Regions from separate parts of the Rhizobium sp. 01L419 genome, predicted to be linked through region 1. Evidence: predicted binding sites of a transcription regulator. Region 1 holds the regulator's gene; the other holds the start of a gene.
The links. Region 1 encodes PhoB, which activates phosphate uptake and scavenging genes when phosphate is short. Its sites were predicted from a motif close to TGTCATNNANCTGTCAT; they were not measured.
Positions count from the first base shown of each region.

Region 2: a site for PhoB is predicted at 2,219-2,235, ahead of AC1DUP_RS24895 (DUF47 domain-containing protein). Genes of this name have one in related genera too.

Region 1 covers NZ_JBFTSM010000003.1:128,562-131,973, forward strand. Annotated here, with positions in the region: gene AC1DUP_RS07605 (LysR family transcriptional regulator) at 315-1,238, shown strand; gene phoB (phosphate regulon transcriptional regulator PhoB) at 1,519-2,202, opposite strand; gene phoU (phosphate signaling complex protein PhoU) at 2,334-3,047, opposite strand; gene pstB (phosphate ABC transporter ATP-binding protein PstB) at 3,091-3,412, opposite strand, start outside.
Region 2 covers NZ_JBFTSM010000014.1:50,966-54,377, forward strand. Annotated here, with positions in the region: gene AC1DUP_RS24880 (isocitrate lyase/PEP mutase family protein) at 109-951, shown strand; gene AC1DUP_RS24885 (hypothetical protein) at 970-1,443, opposite strand; gene AC1DUP_RS24890 (NUDIX hydrolase) at 1,593-2,165, opposite strand; gene AC1DUP_RS24895 (DUF47 domain-containing protein) at 2,279-2,923, shown strand; gene AC1DUP_RS24900 (inorganic phosphate transporter) at 2,923-3,412, shown strand, end outside.

The DNA.
Region 1 (3,412 bases):
CATCCACGCGCTATTGCAATAGCCGACGCAAGATTGCCACGCATGCCTCAACTTTCGAGGCCTAGGCACATGATCCGACACAAGAATTGGTCAGTCTCACATAATGTAGGTCAGCGCCGATGATTGCAGGTCACGACAGGTAGGCTTTTAGACATTTAGCTTTCCTTCTCTGACTGGACACAGTTCACTGCGAAATACTTCCGGTGAGGCGTTCGACTATGTCCCTAGATTGCGGCGTTAATTAAATCCCCCTTTTATCAAGGACAAATACCTTGTACGTTCGAGCTATGCCTTAAAGGCATAGCGAGGACGCGATGGAACTCAGGCATTTGCGTTATTTTATTGCTGTTGCGGAAGAGGGAAGCTTACTGACCGCAGCCGAGCGGCGGCTACACACTTCCCAGCCCTCACTCAGCAGGCAAATTCGCGATCTGGAAACCGAAGTCGGTGTAAAACTGCTGGAACGGCAGCCGCGCGGCGTGACGCTCACTGCCGCCGGTAAAGTGTTTCTTGATCACGCGCGGCTGGCGTTGTTGCAAGTCGAGGCGGCTGCGGAAGGGGCCCGGCGGGCAGAACAGCCGCAAAAGCAGTCGTTCACTATCGGTTTTCTCGCAGGGCAAGAGGTCGTGTGGCTACCCCACGCACTGCGCATTATTCGTGAGGAAGCGCCGGAGGTTGAAATCATATTGTCCAGTCAGTCTTCCCCGGACCTTGCTCTGGCGCTGATGCGAGGCAAGCTGGACGTCGCTTTCCTTCGCCCCGAGACGCAGAGTGTTGGTGTGTCGTTCAAGTTTTTAGCCAAGGAGCCACTGATCGCCGTGCTGCCGGCTGACCATCGCTTGACGTCGCAGAAAAAGATCCGGCCACAGGATCTTGCCCGCGAAACTTACGTCAGTTCGGCTAGAATTTCTCCGGTATTGCAATCCCTGATCCAGGAGTACGCGTCGAACGTTGGGATCACACTCAAGGCAGAGTACGAAGGTGAAGGCCTGCCATCAGCAATGTCGCTCGTCGTGTCTACAGGTGGAATAACGCTTATTCCGCTTTATGCGCAAAATATGCTGACGCCAAATGTCGTTGCTAGAGCACTTGAGGGTGTGCCTCCGACAATTGATCTCACCTTAGGATACAACGATTCAAATTCCTCACCTTTGCTCCGCCGATTTTTGTCTCGTTCTGATGAATTAGTCGCCAACGTACAAAATCAGAGCATCATCCGATATGCTGAAGTTCCATAGCAGAGCTCACGCTCATCTTGGTGACGGCTTCGATTGGCTAACGCCAGCAAGCCGACAGTCCCCTTCCGGCCCCAAATCAGTCGATGCTCAAGGCTCAGAGAATGTTCGCAATCGGCGCATAGCAGATGTCCCCGTCATCGCTTGAGCCCTCGCGATGCAAGGGGCATGTCGGTCAAGGTGTCAGCAAGGCAACGCCTACTCTTAAAAAGCCCACCCGAACAAACAAACGGGCCGCCCGGGAAAACCCGAGCGACCCGTTCGTGACCTCCGATCACTCGGATCAGGCTTCCATGGAATATCCCGCGCCGCGGACGGTGCGGATGACATCCTGCATGTTGGAGAAATTCAGCGCCTTGCGCAGGCGGCCGACATGGACGTCGACGGTGCGTTCATCCACGTAGATATCGTGACCCCAGACGCCATCGAGAAGCTGCGAGCGGGAGAAGACCCTGCCCGGCGACGACATCAGGAATTCCAAGAGGCGGAATTCGGTCGGGCCGAGGCGGACTTCGCGGCTCTTGCGATGGACGCGATGGGTTTCGCGATCGAGCTCGATATCACCACATTTCAAAACGGTGGAGAGAACCTCCGGACGGGCGCGTCGCAGCATCGCCTTGACGCGGGCAACGAGTTCCGGCGTGGAGAAGGGCTTGACGACATAGTCATCCGCGCCGGTCGAGAGACCGCGAACGCGCTCGCTCTCTTCGCCGCGTGCCGTCAGCATGATGATCGGCAGACGCTCGGTTTCCGGCCGCATGCGCAGCCGGCGGCAGAGCTCGATGCCGGAAACGCCCGGCAGCATCCAGTCAAGGATGAGCAGGTCCGGGGTGCGCTCCTGAAGCCGGATTTCGGCCTCGTCGCCACGGAGGATCGTATCCACCTCGAAACCTTCAGCCTCGAGATTGTAGCGGAGAAGCACGCTGAGTGCCTCTTCATCTTCAACAACTGCAACTCTTGGGATCATGCGTGTCAGTCTCCTAATGCATGATCCTTAAACCGGGGGTGATTTAAGCAAGGGACCATGCAGGAACTCGGAATTGGCTGCGACCCTTGCGCGCCCCAGCGCGGGGCGCGCACGCAATCGGCAGGTCCGGATTACTCCGTCACCGCACCAACGGTATTGGAGCTGTCGTCCTTCGGACGTTCGCCCTCCGGCTGGGCGCCGGTTGCCATGTAGTAGATCGTCTCGGCGATGTTGGTTGCATGGTCGCCGATGCGCTCGATGTTCTTGGCGCAGAAGAGAAGATGCGTGCAGCTCGTGATGTTGCGCGGATCTTCCATCATGTAGGTCAGGAGTTCGCGGAACAGCGAAGTGTACATCGCGTCGATCTCGTCGTCGCGTTCGCGGATCGCATTCGCCTTGTCAGCTGAACGATTGGTGTAGACGTCGAGCACTTCCTTGAGCTGGACGAGCGCCAGTTCGGAGAGATGCTCGAGGCCGCGGGCGAGCTTGCGCGGAACGCCGGTGCTCTGCACCGCGATGACGCGCTTTGCCGTGTTCTTGCCGAGATCGCCGACGCGCTCGAGGTCGGCGGCGATGCGGATCGAACCCATGATCTCGCGAAGGTCGGAGGCCATCGGCTGGCGACGGGCGATCGTGACGATCGCCTTGTCGTTGATCTCGCGCTCGGCGTGATCGAGGATCACATCGTCGGAAATGACCTTCTGAGCAAGCGCGGTATCGCCGTTGACGAGCGCGCGGACAGCGTCGCCGCCCATCTGTTCGGCAAGGCCACCCATCTCGGAAATGCGCCGGGACAGGAATTTCAGATCGTCATCGTAAGCAGAGAAAATATGTGTTGATGCCATGGGGCTTTGTCCTCGAAATCGGGAAGGCTTCACATCGCCAAAATCAGCCGAAGCGACCCATGATGTAGTCCTGGGTACGCGGATCGTCCGGGTTGGTGAACATCTTGTCGGTATCGTTCTCCTCGACCAGGTTGCCGAGGTGGAACATGGCCGTGCGCTGCGATACGCGAGCGGCCTGCTGCATGGAATGCGTCACGATGACGATCGTGTAGTTTTCACGCAGCTCGTGGATCAGCTCTTCGACCTTGGCAGTTGCGATCGGGTCGAGCGCCGAGCAGGGCTCGTCCATCAGGATGACTTCCGGGCTGACGGCAACGGCGCGTGCGATGCACAGACGCTGCTGCTGACCGCCGGAAAGGCCGGTG
Region 2 (3,412 bases), on a different contig from region 1:
GACGGGCGACAGCCACCGAACAAAATCCGGTCAGGCGGCACAAAATCGTTCACATTTTGTTCGCGACTGCTAGTCTGGCCTCGCTGTCATTTGCGGAGGAGGAGAGTCGTGGCGGAGCAACAGGCGAAGTTCGAGCGGCTGAAGGCATTGCACTACCGGGATGAGGCATTCGTCATTCCGAACCCGTGGGATGCCGGCTCGGCACGGATTTTGACGAGCCTCGGTTTCGAGGCCCTGGCGACGACCAGCGCCGGTTATGCCTTTTCGAAAGGCAAGCGGGATTCCTTTGCGAGCCTGACGCGGGGCGAGATCCTCGACAATGCCGCCGAGATCGTTGGTGCGACCGATCTTCCCGTCTCGGCCGATCTCGAAGACGGGTTTGGTGCGGCGCCCGAAATCTGTGCCGAGACGATCCGGCTGGCATCCGAAGTCGGTCTTATCGGCGGATCGATCGAAGACGCCACCGGCGATCCGGCAAGGCCAATCTATGATCTGTCGCAGGCCGCCGAACGCGTGCAGGCCGCCGCGGAAGCGTCGCGGACACTGCCTTTCCTGCTGACGGCGAGGGCAGAAAATTTTCTCTGGAACCGGCCCGACCTCGATGACACGATCCGGCGACTGCAGGCTTTTTCTGCAGCCGGCGCCGATGTGCTCTATGCGCCCGGGCTGCCTGATATCGACGCCATTCGAACCGTCTGCGCCGCCGTCGACAAACCGGTCAACGTGGTGATGGGCCTGAAAGGGCCGCGCTACAGCGTTGCCGAACTCTCGGCTGCCGGCGTGCGCCGTGTGAGCGTGGGCGGATCCTTTGCGCGCGCGGCACTTGGTGCACTGCTGCGGGCGGCCGAGGAGGTGAAATCGTCGGGCACCTTCACCTACGCCGCCGATGCGATCCCGGCAGCCACGCTCAGCCAGCTCATGTCGCAGGAGAAGCAGGGCGACCGGCAGTAGGGCAGCATCGATGGCCTCTCATTGCGGATTGGTGATGAGGTCGGGAAATTTGTAGTATATGCAGTCGCTCATTACGAAGAGCGACATGCCGGTATCGCCGAGCTCGTAAGATGAGAGCTCCCACTCGAAGGTGTCGTGACCGTCATACCCGGCCACTAATGCCATCAGGCTCAACTCCCGGTACGGTCCTGGGGGAAACATTGCGCCATACATCGTCACCTCCTTTCCGGCGAATTCGCCTTTAATGACCCTCCTGATCTCCAGATCCGCCCGGATCATCCGGGTCGGGAATTCGTTCGTCACGACCAAACCGGATTCGCCGATGAAAAGCGATTTCACCCTGGCCTCGACCACCACCTTCGCCTTTGCCAGCAGCTCATTCTGCGGAGGACATCGCGGCATCCCGACTGCTGGCCGCAGGCAGAGGACCAACAGGACGAAAATCGCATGGAAGCCTGTTTGCATGCGCGCGCTCGATGATGCTCCGGGCATCGGTGTTTCCCCATTCGGGCAGGCCAATTCCTGCCAGTTGCGCGAAGCTGGACTCGAATTGCGGCTTATCCGCCGCTTTACGATGGCGGCCCGGCGTCAAACAGGTGATGGTTGTAAGTGCAAGATAACAGAACCCGGATGCCTGCCAATCAACCATTCTTCTTGCGCTGTTTCTGCTTGCCGTGCCGGGGGCGAAAATCGACGAGCAGGGATTTCAGTTCGAGTTCGCGCACGCGCCGTGCCGCTTCATCGGGGCTGACCCAGTCCAGCACGCGCTGGCCGACCTCCCTGAATTCGCTTTGTGCTGCCTCCACCTCGATCTGGAAGATATCGACGATGCAGGGAGCGACGTCACCGTCGTCCAGTTCCTTCAGATAGGTGTAGCGGCCAATGGGATGCTTGCTGACCGCTCCGCGCACGCCGGCTTCCTCCCACGCCTCGATGGCGGCCGCTTCATGCGGTTTCTTCTTTTTCATCGGCCAGCCCTTGGGAATGATCCATCGGCCGCTGTCACGCGTGGTGACGACGAGGATCTCGATCTCGGGACTCTTGTTTGCGGGGTTCTTGTTATCGTGGCCGGCATTCCCGCGACGGAAGCAGAGCGCGCCATATTGCTGGCGAAAGGCGCCGGAGAAGAGCTTCTCGGGCCTCGCTGCAAGTTGCTTCAGCAGTGGCTGGGATGTGCCGGCGCGGGATTTTGCGCCTTTTTTATTGGATTTCATGACATCTAGCATTGTCAAATTTTACTTTTTCGATCAATTGCCTGCGACGCTTTATGACAGATTTATGACAGTCTCCTATGGACAGTCGTTCGCACAGGGAAGGATCGCCCGAGATGATGAGCGTGTTTCGCAAGATGATGCCGCGGGAGGACCGCTTCTTCGATATGTTCTCCAGGCATGCGAAAACCGTGGTGGCAGCAGCCGAGGCGATGGAGAAGCTCCTGAAAGGCGAGGCGGTTCAGGAAAATTGCGACCGTATCGTCGCGCTGGAGGACGAAGCCGACCAGATCACCCGCGAGGTGCTGCTGGCGATCCGCCGCAGCTTCATCACGCCTTTCGACCGCGGCGACATCAAGGATCTGATCCAGTCCATGGATGATGCTATCGACATGATGCACAAGACGGTGAAGATCATCCGGCTCTTCGAGCAGTCGAGCTTCGATCCGCTGATGCGGGAAATGGGCGGCGAGATCATCAAGGCAGCGATCCTGATGCAGCAGGCGATCGGGCTGCTCGACAAGATCGGCGCCAATGCCTCGCGGCTGTCGGCGATTGCCGAGGAGATCACCCGGGTCGAGGGACGCTCCGACGAGCTGCATGACGAAGGGCTGAAGGACCTCTATCGCCGGCATGGGCCCAGCGGCAATGCCATGGCCTACATGATCGGCAGCGAGATCTATTCCAACCTGGAAAAGATCGTCGACCGGTTCGAGGACGTGGCCAACGAAATCAGCGGCGTCGTCATCGAGAACGTCTGATGGAAGCCTCTCTCTCCCTTCCGCTGCTGGTCGGCCTGATCGGTGTGGCGCTGTTCTTCGATTTTCTGAACGGGCTGCATGATGCGGCAAACTCGATAGCGACGATCGTCTCCACCCGGGTGCTGAGGCCGCAATATGCCGTCGCATGGGCCGCCTTCTTCAATTTCATCGCCTTTCTGTTCTTCGGCCTGCATGTTGCCGAAACGCTCGGCACCGGCATCATCGACCCGGCCATCGTCTCGCCGCAGGTGATCTTTGCGGCGCTGATGGGGGCGATCGTCTGGAACATCGTCACCTGGCTGTTCGGCATACCCTCATCGTCGTCGCATGCGCTGGTCGGCGGGCTTGTCGGAGCGGGGCTCGCGAAGGTCGGCGTCAGCTCGATCGTCTGGAGCGGGTTGTTGAAGACGGTGGGCGCGATTTTCCTCTCGCCGGCGATCGGCTTTTTCCTGGCGCTGTTCTTCGTCCTCGTGGTTTCCTGGATGTTCG